Linked DNA regions of Maricaulis maris MCS10. The protein of the gene in region 1 interacts with the protein of each later gene in a pairwise test. Links are inferred from orthologs where the notes say so. Each region holds a gene or a part of one and is shown on either strand. Other genes may lie near its edges.

Region 1 (7,653 bases):
TCCATTACAGCCTCCCAGGGTATGTCGCCAACGGGGCGACGAATGGAACGAAACGCGCTAACACCACCAGATGATAGAGACCGGACCTGACCTCACCCTGACTATCGCACTCATCGCCGGTTCAGGTGTCGCTGCACAGTGGCTGGCCTGGCGCCTGCGCTGGCCATCGATTGTCCTGATGATGGGCGCAGGCCTGATTCTCGGGCCTATCTGGGCTGTTGTCGCCGGGTCTCCGCTGGTCCATCCGTCCGCGGCCTTCGGCGATTACCTGCGTCCGATGATTGCCCTGGCGGTTGCGGTGATCCTGTTTGAAGGCGGCATCACGCTCAATTTTCGCGAGCTGCGTGATGCGTCGGGACCGGTCCGGCGCATGGTGTTTCTGGGCTTCCCACTGGGTTGGGCGGGTGCGGTGCTGGCCCTGCACTATGTTGCCGGTCTGGCTTGGGACCTCTCGGCCATGATCGGGGCCTTGTTGACAACCACGGGCCCCACAGTGGTCCTGCCACTTCTGCGTCAGGCCAAGCTGCCGTCCCGGATAGCCTCTGTCCTCAAATGGGAAGGCATCGTCAACGATCCGATCGGTGCGCTTTCGGCTGTCTTGGTATTCGAGGCGATCCGTCAGACGGCACTGGGACAGGATTGGGTTCAGGCCGGCATGGCTCTGGTATTCGGCGCAGTGATTGGAGCAGCCCTCGGATTCGGCTTCGGCGCAGGCCTGTCGCGGGCCTTCCGGCGTGGCTGGGTTCCCGAGCCGATGAAAGCCCCCCTGGTCCTGGCCGCCGTGCTGGTCTGCTTTTCGGTTGCGGATGCCCTGGCCAATGAAACCGGCCTCGTTGCGGTGACGCTCTTTGGTCTGGTCGTGGCCAATTCCCGTCTGGCCTCGATCGAGGAGATGCGACGTTTCAAGGAAGGCATTGCATCGATCCTGGTTGCCAGCGTGTTTGTGGTCCTGGCCGCCGATCTCGCCCCGTCCGATCTGCTCGCCCTCAATGGCTGGCATCTGGCTTTCGTCGCGGTGTTCATTCTTCTTGTCAGGCCGGTCACTGTCGCGTTGGCGACATGGGGCTCGGGGCTGAATCTGAAGGAGACGGCCTTTGTCGGCATTGTCGGCCCGCGCGGCGTAGTGGCGGCGGCCGCGGCCGGCCATCTCGCGGCGAGTCTGATCGAGGTCGGGCGCGAGGATGCGGCAATCCTGGCGCCGCTTGTCTTCGTGACCATTTTTATCAGCGTGTTCGGATGTGGTTTTGCGGTGGCTCCGCTGGCTCGTCTGCTCGGCCTGTCACAGTCGGGACCCGAGCGCTTGTTGCTGGTCGGTGCCAATCCGTGGAGCCTCGGTTTGGCCGATGCCCTCAAGAAAGCCGAAATCCCGGTCACCATTGCTGATACCAGTTGGCGACGCCTGCGCGCAGCGCGGTTGGCCGGCCATGAAGTCCATTATGGCGAGGTCCTGTCCGAGGCGGCCGACTGGCAATTGGAAGTCGCGCGTTTCTCGGCGCTGTTGGCGGCCTCACCAAATGATGCCTACAACGCCCTGGTTTGTATCGAATACGGGCCGGAGCTGGGGCGTAGCCGGGTGTTCCAATTGTCCGGTTTCGACGGCCCGGCCGATGCCGAAAAGGTCGAGGATGACCCCCGGGCCATTGCCTACACGGCGCGGGGCCGTACCCTCATCCGGCGAGGTCGCGGGTATGACGGATTGGCTCGGGACTGGTGGCAGGGTTGGCGTTTCCGCAACACCAAGCTTTCGGAAACCTATCCACTGGAGGCCTATATGGCCGACGTCGGAGACAGTCCGGACCTTGTCATTGCCCGCCTTCCCAATGGCGCTTTTCACCTGTTGGGAACGGGCCGCGAGCCGCCGACGCAGCCGGGAACAATTCTGATCCGCTTTGCGGCGCCAGGCACCGAGTCGGAAAGTTCCGCGCCAGATCAGTCGTCATAGGGCTGGGCGCCGCCGGGTGGCGCAGCACCGCAATAGGGCCAATTGTCGGCATTTGGGTCGCCATGCGGGCATACCGAGTCGGTGCCTTCATAGATCGCGATACAGCCTGACAGGCTGACCGCGCCCAGAAGTACAGCAAGGACAAGAAGTGAACGCTTGACTGACATGGTGGGGCCCCTCTTCAGCCATATCGTGCAGTCAGGCTGATCCGAGCGCAAGCCTTTAAGGCCTGCCTTCATGGGGAATTAACCCTGCTGCGCGCAGATGGACCTCCCTGTTTGCGACGAGGATCGAGCATGGCCCGCCGGCCCGGAAAATCACAGGCGGCGCAGCGCGCCCGTTCGGCGGCACCGTCGCGCACCCGTAAACGACCAACCCGTCGCAAATCGACTGCGGGCGGCTTCCCCTGGTTCCGGACTTTCGCCAGCCTGTTCATCATCGGCGCGCTGTTTGTCGGCGGATGGCTGGTATCGATAGCGCGCGACCTTCCGGACACCAGTGGGCTTCAGGCAATCGAACGCACCGCCACCATCACCTTTCTCGATCAGGATGGCGCCCTGATTGCCCGGCGAGGTTCGGCGCATGGTCACGAGGTGACCATCGACAACCTCCCACCTTACCTGGTTGATGCCGTGCTGGCGGTCGAGGATCGCCGCTTTTACAGCCATCCCGGCGTTGACATCATCGGTCTTGGTCGTGCCATGGTCGCCAATCTGCGGGCCGGGCGTGTGGTCCAGGGCGGTTCGACGCTCACCCAGCAGCTGGCCAAGAATCTGTTCCTGTCGCCCGAGCGAACCCTGCGCCGCAAGGTGCAGGAGATGATGCTGGCCTTCTGGCTCGAAAGCCGGTTCAGCAAGGATGAAATCCTCGAACTCTATCTCAATCGTGTCTATTTCGGCGGTGGTGCCTATGGCGTTGAAGCGGCCTCATTGCGCTATTTTTCAAGGCCGGCGAGTGAGCTGGGACTTGGTGAAGCGGCGCTGCTGGCCGGCTTGCTGAAAGCGCCATCGCGCTACAGCCCGGTCAATGACGCCCAGCGAGCCGCCGCGCGTGCGACGGTCGTGTTGGACCTGATGGCGCAAACCGGACGCATCACCGAAGCCGAACGCATCGAAGCCGCGCGGACGCCTATTCGGGTGTCACGAGGTGCGTCCAGTCAAGGGGCCCAATACTTTGTCGACTGGGCCGCCGAACAGGTTCGCGGGATTGCGGGTCTGGATCATGGTGACCTGGTTGTGCACACGACGCTTGATGTGGATGCCCAGAGAGCGGCCGAGGCAGCGGTCAGCGGTATACTGGACGATTCCGAACTGGCGTCAGGTGCCGGCGAGGGCGCGCTTATTTCACTGGCCCATGACGGCGCGGTGCGAGCAATGGTCGGCGGGCGGTCCTATGCGCGCTCGCAGTTCAATCGCGCGGTACTGGCCCGTCGCCAGCCGGGTTCGGCCTTCAAGCCCTTCGTCTACGCCTCGGCGTTCGAAGCGGGTCTGTCGCCGGAAGACAGACGCAATGACGCGCCCGTGCGGATCGGTGACTGGGCACCGCAAAACTACAATGACGAGTATCGCGGCGAGATGAGCCTGCGTGAGGGTTTTATCCGGTCCTCCAATTCAATCGCGGTGCAGATTGCAGAAGAGACCGGTCGGGGACATGTCGCCCGCCTGGCGCGCCGATTGGGCATCGAAAGCACGATGCGGGTCGACCGTTCCCTTGCCCTTGGAGTGTTTGAGGTCACGCCTGTCGAGCTGGCCTCGGCCTACACACCCTTTGCCAATGGTGGGGTTCGGGCGCAGGCCTACGGGATCGATCGGATCGAGACGCCGTCGGGCGATCTGGTCTTTGCGGCACCTGCCAGTACGGCAGAATTGGTTCTGGACGCGAGAACCGGGGCGCGTATGCGTGATCTGTTCATCAGCAATGTCAGGCAGGGTACCGGTCGACGGGCGGCTGTGTCGGGCCTCACGATCGGCGGAAAGACGGGCACGACGAACGATTTTCGGGATGCCTGGTTCGCGGGATTTGATGGTCAGCTGGTGACAGTTGTCTGGACTGGCAATGATGATAACTCGCCAACCGACCGGGCGACCGGCGGTGGCCCACCTGCGCGGATCTTCCAGGCTTTCCTGGCCGCTGCCCCCCGTGATGGCTTGCAGGCCCGGGTCGACCCGGTTGCGGCGCGCATCGCCCAGCTCCCGCAAACCGACATTGAAGCGGCGACTTTGCCCGAACCGGCCGACGAGGCCGCGGACAACTCCAGCGAAGACCCGATCGGCGCTTTTCTGGCCGGATTGGGGGGACGGGACTGACACGGAATCCCCCCAAAACAGCGCCAGGTTTCAGCGACGTGTCGCAATTGCGGTGTTAAACTCTCCGTTGAGGGAATTGAAAACACCGATCCAATAAGGGGGTCACAATGAGACATAATCTGCTTACTGCCGCCGCTGCCGCCAGCGTCATCGTCTACATGTTGCCGGCAGGCAGTGTGGAAGCGCAAAGCCGGTCCGCTGCCGAGGCAGCAATGACCCGGATGGGCCTTGACGGCTCCCATGAGTCCATCAGCTATGAGAGCGTCGACTACCGCAACGGCCGTTACTCACTCAATGATGTGACCTTCTCCAATTTCGACGACGAGACTGTCGACTCGACCGATGAGGTACACGCGGACCGGATGACCTTCGAGGCCCTGCGCCTCGATTCCAATGGTGAGGTCCTGTTCGACGGCCTGTCGCTGGAAGGAATATCGGGAACCGACAACGAGGACGGGACCGTGATCCGCCTGGACCGGATCAGTCTGGACGGACCCAATGCGGCGCTTACAACTGATTTTGGCCGTGCGGTTGCTGGCGAGACCGATGAAGACTACGAGCCGGCCTGGAACACCTATGAATTCGAGGGCTTCAGCATTGACGGGTTGTCGGGCACCGGCGCCGACGAGTCAGGTCTTTTTGAATTCAGCCTCGCCCGCCTTGTGATCGAGAACTATACCCGTGTCGAACTCGGCCGCATGGCCATGCTGGGCTTCGGGTTTTCCGGAGTTGACGAAAGCGGCGATGACGTAACGGTGAGCCTGGGCGAGATCTCGTTGGTCGGCTTCCAGACGCAAGCCTATGCGGACATGATGGACGCGGCCGCCGCCGGTGCCGATGACAGTTCTGTCGCGCAGGCCTATTACCAGAGCGCCTTCCTATCACCGCTCGACGTCTATGACAGCTTTGCCATTCGCGATATTCTCGTTGAGGCGTCTGGTGTCCATTTCTCGATGGATCACTTCACGGCGGCGATGGAGCGTTCCGGTTCGCGCATCACCAGTACGGCGGAGCTTGGCTCGGCAATGCTGATTCCCGATCCGTCAAAACCGGCCGGTGCACAACTTGCCATGGGGCTCGGCATGCTTGGCTATGAGCAGCTTGAGCTGCGCATGGCGGCCAATTCGATCTACGATGAGAACACAGGCCGCGCCTACACCACGGGCGACAACTATATCGAGCTGACCGACGGCCTGCGCCTCGAAATGGGGCAGGATGTCGCCGGCTATGATGCCTACCTCGAGAGCCTGCCCGACACCATGGCGACACTGGGGGCAATGGACGGCTCCGACGAAGAGGCACAGATGGACGTCGTCGCACAGCTGATGGCGCCCTTGCTGATCAACAACATCTCGATGCGTCTGGTTGACCTGTCAATTCTCGACCGGGCTCTGGAAGCAGGTGCCACAACACAAGGCATCAGCAAGGAAGAGCTGCGTGTCCAGGCTGGTGCAATGCTCGGAATGGGGTTGATGGCGGCACCGCCTGAAATTCCGCGCCCGGTCCTGGCACAGCTTTCGACTGCGCTGACCAACTTCATCAATCAGGGTGGCACTCTGACGGTCGACATGACCCCGCCTGCGCCGCTGAGCATCGGAGGCATGCTGGTCGATATCGAGGCCGGCACCTTTGACTTTAACTCACTCGGATTGACCTTCACGTCCGAAGCGCCCTGATCCAGGGCCGCACACAAGCAGAAAAGGCGCCACCCATCTCGGGCGGCGCCTTTTTTGTTGTGCTGGGCGGAGAGGGGGTTAGCGGGTTGCGAGCGCCGCCTTGCCCGTTTCATCCATGAAAGACTTCATCCGCGGTGCGATTTCCTCACGGAAGCGGCGCCCGTTGAATACCCCGTAATGCCCGACCGAGGGCTGCACCCAGTCCTGCTGGAGGGCGTCCGGCAGGTTGCCGCACAGGGTGTGGGCTGCCTGGGTCTGGCCGATCCCGGAAATATCGTCATTCTCGCCTTCAACGGTCAGAAGAGCGACGTCCCTGATGGCCGATGGATCGACCGTGCGGTCTCCATGCGTTTGTATGCCCCGCGCCAGCTTGTGCTCCTGGAACACGTCGGTGATCGTTTGCAGGTAGAATTCCTCAGATAGGTCCATCACAGCCAGATACTCGTCGTAGAAGGTCCGGTGCTTTTCAGCACTGTCGCCATCTCCCTCGACCAGATGGGTGTAGAAATTCCAGTGCGCATCGACATGACGGTCCAGATTCATGTTCATGAAGCCAGCCAGCTGAAGGAAGCCTGGATAGACCCGGCGGAAAGCGCCCGGATTGGGGGCCGGTACCGTGTGGATCAGATTGTTGGCAAACCAGTCGAATGGCTTTTCTTCGGCCAGCTTGTTCGGAACCGTCGGCGACAGGCGTGTATCAATCGGCGAGCCCATGAACGTCATCGAGGCGGGCCGGTTGGGGTCATCATCCTCTGCCATCATGGCGATGGCGGCGAGGGTCGGCGGGCCAGGCTGACAGACCGCGACTACGTGCAGGTCCGGTCCGAGCTGGGCGATCATTTCGCGAATATAGCTGGTGAAGTCATCCAGATCGAAGCGACCGTCGGTGACCGGCACCATGCGAGCGTCCTGCCAGTCGGTGATATAGACCTCGCTGTCTGGCAGGAAGGCTTCGACTGTCCCGCGCAGCAGGGTGGCGTAGTGACCCGACATCGGCGCGACAAAGAGAACCTTGCGGTCCGGCGTGTCACCCCGCGCCGCGACCAGGGCATCGTGATCGCGTTCGAAGTGTACGATCGAGCACCAGGGTTTGGTCCAGATGACCTGTTCGCTGACCCCGACCGTCTGCCCATTGATTTCGGTCTGGTCGATCATCCATTCAGGTTTGGCATAGCGCCGGGTGACGGATTCAAACAGCTCGGCTGCAGCGGCCATGGTCCGTCCGGCCATGGTGTCGCCCATCGGGTTCATCGGCGAGCGCATCACCTGGCGCGTGGCATTGGCCGCGGCCCGCCAGGGTGTCATCGCAATGCGATTGAATTCATAAACGCTGTACAGCATGGGCTCTCCTCGCGCCGGCGCAGGGCCGTCACTAATCCGGATGACTATCCGGGATTTTCCTCAAGGAAGTCTTGCAGGCGTGCCGTGAGATCAACCGGATCGACGCCGGTTGGGAAAACGTCCACGAATACGCCATTGCCATCCATCAGATAGATGAAGGATGAGTGGTCCATCAGATAGTCACCGCTGCCGGCATCCTCGGCGCGTTGATAGACAACGCGATAGACCCGCGCGGCGGCCGCGATTTGCTCTTCTGTACCGGTCAGGCCGACCAGCCCGTCCGGAAAGGCGGGTGAGCTGACATAGCGGGCCATCTGCTCCACCGTGTCGCGCTCGGGGTCGAAGCTGATCAGGATCGGCTGGATCCGGGCGCGCTGGTCGGCGTCCA
Region 2 (4,759 bases), 890 kb from region 1 along the record:
TGCTTCGGCCACATCGCGAGCATCCAGTCCGGCTCCGGCCGCCGCCGCGAAGATCGCACCGGCATTCCAGGCCCAGTGGGCACCGGTTGCGGCCAGACGGAAGGGCGCGCGGACGCCCAGCACATTGGCGACACCCCGTGACCCGTCCAGCCCGGTTTCAAACTCCTCGATCCGGATAGCCGCCGAAGCGGACGTGCCGAAATCCAGCAGGAAGGCCGCGCAGGAATGTCGGGCATGGCGGGCGATGCGTTCGGCCAGCGGATCATCGGACGGGTAGATGGCGACTCCGTCCTGCTCCAACCCGTCGAAAATTTCCGACTTGGCGTCGGCGATGGCCTCCACAGAGCCGAGATGTTCCAGATGGGCCGGGGCGATCCGGGTGATCAACGCCACATGGGGGCGGACCAGCGAGGACAGGTCGCGGATTTCGCCGGCATGGTTCATGCCCAGCTCGAATACCGCCCGCCCGGTGTCGCGCGGCATGCGCGCCAGGGTCAGCGGGACACCCCAGTGATTATTGTAGGATTTGACGCTCCAATGCGCCGGGCCGGAGGACCGGAAGACGGCAGCCAGGGCCTCCTTGACGCTGGTCTTGCCGACACTGCCGGTCACTGCGACGCGGATCGCGTCGGATCGGTCACGGGCGGCTGCACCGAGGGCTCGCAGGCCTTCCAGCGCGTCCTTGACCATAAGCGCCGGCTCGACCCCGGTGTCACCGCGCTCGACCAGGCAGGCCGAAGCGCCCTTCTCCATCGCGGCCGCCACGAAATCATGCCCGTCGCGAGCGTCCTGAAGGGCCACGAAAAGGTCGCCGGGTTGCAGCGTGCGGGTATCGATCGAAATTCCGCTGACGGTCCAGCCGGGTTCCCCAATCAGCATGCCGCCGGTTGCAGCCATGGCCTGCCCGGACGTCCACAGCGGGTTCGCGCTTGCCTCAGACATTGGCGGCCTCCCTGGCGACCAGAGCCGCCCGGCCCTGCTCGCGGTCGTCGAATGGATGCACGATATCGCCGACGGTCTGTCCGGTTTCATGCCCCTTGCCGGCAATCAGCAGACAGTCACCGGCCTTCAGCATCGCGACCCCGTGCCGGATCGCCTGGGCCCGGTCGGCGATTTCTTCGGCCCGCGGACACCCTTTCAGAACCGCCTTGCGGATGGCGGCCGGATCTTCGGAACGCGGATTGTCATCGGTGACGATGACATGATCGGCCTGGTTGGCCGCGATGACGCCCATCTTGGCCCGTTTCGAGGCGTCGCGATCTCCACCGCAGCCAAAGATGACGATCACGCGCCCGCGTGTGTGGGGGCGTGCGGCGCGCAGCAATTTGTCGAGCCCGTCCGGGGTATGGGCATAGTCCACCAGCACCGGCGCTCCGGCTGCGGTTTCCCCGACTTTCTCGAGACGCCCCGGCACACCGGCCAAACCCTTGAGGGTATCAAGGACGCTGGCCTCAGCCACGCCGTCCGACAGGGCAATGGCCGCGGCGCCGAGCGCGTTGAGGATCTGGAACTCACCGACCAGCGGGATGTCCAGCGCATGCTCGCGCCCCTTCCAGGCAAAGATAACGCTCTGGCTGGCCGCACGAGGGGTGATTTCCCGGATCGCCAGATCGCTGCCGCGCCAACCCATGGTGAGAACTTCGAGGCCGCGTTCGCGAGCGGAGGCGGCCATCTTGCCACCCCACTCGCTATCGACATTGATCACGGCCCGACCATCGGCCGGCAGGCGCTCGGTGAACAGTTTCAGTTTGGATGCGAAGTAGTCGGCGAAATCGGGATGATAGTCGAGATGGTCCTGAGTCAGATTGGTGAAAGCACCGACCTGCAGGCGCACACCGTCCATCCGGTGTTGCTTGAGGCCATGGCTGGACGCCTCCATGCCCAGATGGGTCACGCCCTCACCGGCCAACCGGTCCAGCGCCGCCTGCAAGGCGACGGCATCCGGGGTCGTATAGCCGGTCACCTCGACCGAATTGCCGCGGGTCACGCCGAGCGTGCCGAGGCAGGCCGCCTCGATACCGGCACCGGCCCAGATCTGGCGCAGGAATTCCACGGTCGAGCTTTTGCCATTGGTACCCGTGATGGCGACGATGTGCCCGGGTTGGCGCGGATAGAAGCGTGCCGCCATCCGCGCCAGCAAGGCGGCGGGTTCGGGAACGGCGATCACCGGGACCGGCGCCTCGACCGGCTCATCGGTCAGGATGACGGATGCCCCGGCGGTCAGCGCTTTGGGGATGAAATCCCGGCCATGCACCTTGACGCCCGGCAGGGCCGCAAAGACGAAACCCGGCTCGACCTTGCGACTGTCCAGCGTCAGGCCGCGCACGGTCTGTTCGCCGCCTTCAACAACCAGGCCTTCATCGAGCAACAGGTCATTCAATGTCACGGGATCAACTCCGGCATCAGCGCAGCGCGGACCATCGCCGTGCGGGCATCCGGATCCTCATTGGACCGTTCGACGCCAAGGATGGGGGCGATCCGCGCCACAATCTCTCCCACCGCTGGAGCTGCAACGCGACCACCGGTCGGACGAAGATAGGTCGGTTCGGGCATTTGCGGCTCATCCAGCAGCACAAGGATCGCATATTGCGGATCATTGGCCGGGAAAACCGCCGAAAATGAGGAAATCAGCGCTGAAGTGTCATAGCCACCGCGCGACGGTTTGTCGGCCGTTCCGGTCTTTCCGGCAACCAGATAGCCGACGGCCTCGGCATTGCCGCCTGTTCCGCCCACCACATTCTCACGCATCAGCGCCAGCACGTCGCGGGCGACATCCGAGCGCATCACGCGCTCGCCCAGAATGGTCTCGTCAGCAGCCACGGGCAGCAGGGTCGGCGGCACATAAACGCCGTCATTGGCGATGGCGGCAAAAGCCGCAATGGTCGCGATCGGGCTGACCGCGATGCCGTGGCCATAGGAAATGGTCACGGTTTCGGTCGGCCCCCAATTGCGCGGCAGCAAAGGGTCAGCGCTTTCGGCCAGCTCGATCGGCGCGCGCTCTAGCAGGCGCAAATCACCCATGAAACCGCGCTGGGCCTCGGCACCGACTTCAAGGGCCATGTGCCCGGAGCCGATATTGGAAGAGTGGGTGAATATCTCCGGCACGGTCAGCCAGCGCTCCTCGCCATGATAGTCGGAGATCCGGTAACCGCCGACATCAAGCGGTGCGCGCGCATCATAACGGCTTTCCAGCGTCGCGGTTTGTTCCTCCAGCGCGACGGCGACCGTGAAGGCCTTGAAGGTCGAGCCCATTTCGTAGACCGACTGGGCGGCACGGTTGAGCCGTTCACCCGGACTGGCATCGGAGGGACGGTTGGGATCGAAGTCGGGCAATGACACCATGCCGAGGATTTCGCCGGTGCGGACATTCATCACGATCCCGGTCGCTGCCAGGGCGCGGTATTCGGTCATGGTCGCGCGCAGGACTTCATCGACATGGAACTGAACCGCCATGTCGATCGACAGGGCGACGGGACGGCCATCACCGGCCATCAGCGCCCCGTCGAAGGCGCGCTCGGCCCCGGCCAGACCGTCCATGTCGCGATTGGTGTAGCCGACCACATGCGAGGCCAGGCGACCACGCGGATAGACGCGGCGTGGCTCGGTACGAAACTCCAGTCCTGGCAAGCCAAGGGCAAACACGGCCTGGCGCTGGCGCGGTGTCAGATTGCGGCGGACCCAGACAAAGCGGCGGCGGGAGCCCAGATCTTCGGTCAGGCCTTCAACATCAACGTCCGGCAGGACGGTGGCGAGCATTTCAGCTGTTTCGGCGGCATCCCAGACCAGGGCCGGATCGGCATAGAGCGAGTGGGTTTCCAGCGTCGTGGCCAGCACCTGCCCGGTGCGATCGAACAGATCACCACGATTATGCGCCTCGGCCACTTGCCGGGCCGGCGCCGCATCGGCAGGTCCGGTTATGGCGAGCTCGACCGCGCGACCGGCGAGAACGGCAAAACCGAGTGCCAGCGACAGGCCCATCACACGCAAACGCCCGCGCGAGGCGTCCATCGCGCGGGTTTCATCACTCTCGATCCGCAGCAGGCGGGACATGTCCGCCGGCGCGGCCTCGGCCAGCGGTGGCGGCGCAAGCGTGCGGGCTTCAGAGGATATCTGTTTGCGGAATGGCCACAGACGCATCAGTCCGGGCCTCCCGCCTGTGTCGGCTCGGCCATGGCCAGGGCGTCGTCCGGCTGGGCCACAAACTGGCCATCCCGGCGCACACCACTGTCATCGGGACGCGGATCAGAGAGCAGTGGCAGATCGCTCAAGGCCACCTCCCGTGACGGATCAAGCGGCTCGAATCCGAGATAGCGCCGGGCCAGGGCGCGCAGGCGCTCCGGGTCTTCCAGATGGGCGATCTCGACATTGAGCACATTGATCTGGCGGCGCTCCTCGACGAGCTGGGCCTGGATATCCTCGAGACGTTCCTGCGAGCTCTTCGCCTCGGCCTTGGCGATGTAGAGCGCGACCGCCAGAGCTGCGGCAACGACGAACGCAATCGCATTGAGCGTGCGGATCATAGCGCGGCCTCCAGACGGGCAAGCGGAACAATACTCGTGTGCAGCGACGGGCTGTCGGACCAGGCCGGCGCTTCGTTTCGAATGGCGGCGCGCAGCTTGGCTGAGCGGGCACGGGGGTTTTCTGCAGCCTCCTCATCGCTGGCCGACACGGCGCGACGGGTCAGCAATGAAAAGCTCGGCGCCGGACCGGCTTCAACCGCAGGCTCGTAACGCGAGCCGCCTCCCCCTGCGAGACCGGC

The links.
Region 2: the proteins of MMAR10_RS14780 (region 1) and MMAR10_RS10805 interact in binary tests that used the Escherichia coli proteins (3 or more experiments, as listed by UniProt). The link is inferred for Maricaulis maris MCS10 from one-to-one orthologs.

The regions. Positions count from the first base shown.
Region 1 is NC_008347.1:3,152,909-3,160,561, reverse strand. Bases 1,788-4,743 are described here. They hold MMAR10_RS14780 (transglycosylase domain-containing protein), read left to right. Parts: upstream 1,788-2,238; coding sequence 2,239-4,248; downstream 4,249-4,743. Other genes in these bases: MMAR10_RS14775 (hypothetical protein), read left to right, coding at 4,356-4,743; MMAR10_RS14785 (hypothetical protein), read right to left, coding at 1,930-2,109; MMAR10_RS14790 (cation:proton antiporter), read left to right, coding at 1,788-1,942. In the rest of the region: MMAR10_RS14795 (hypothetical protein), read right to left, coding at 1-5; more of MMAR10_RS14790, read left to right, coding at 71-1,787; more of MMAR10_RS14775, read left to right, coding at 4,744-5,924; MMAR10_RS14770 (polyhydroxyalkanoate depolymerase), read right to left, coding at 6,003-7,265; MMAR10_RS14765 (SCO family protein), read right to left, coding at 7,310-7,653. UniProt on the Escherichia coli protein: Cell wall formation. Synthesis of cross-linked peptidoglycan from the lipid intermediates.
Region 2 is NC_008347.1:2,265,532-2,270,290, forward strand. The notes cover bases 1,761-4,759. They hold MMAR10_RS10805 (peptidoglycan D,D-transpeptidase FtsI family protein), read right to left. Parts: upstream 4,138-4,759; coding sequence 2,383-4,137; downstream 1,761-2,382. Other genes in these bases: MMAR10_RS10800 (UDP-N-acetylmuramoyl-L-alanyl-D-glutamate--2,6-diaminopimelate ligase), read right to left, coding at 1,761-2,386; ftsL (cell division protein FtsL), read right to left, coding at 4,137-4,520; rsmH (16S rRNA (cytosine(1402)-N(4))-methyltransferase RsmH), read right to left, coding at 4,517-4,759. Also shown: MMAR10_RS10795 (UDP-N-acetylmuramoyl-tripeptide--D-alanyl-D-alanine ligase), read right to left, coding at 1-942; more of MMAR10_RS10800, read right to left, coding at 935-1,760. UniProt on the Escherichia coli protein: Essential cell division protein that catalyzes cross-linking of the peptidoglycan cell wall at the division septum. Required for localization of FtsN.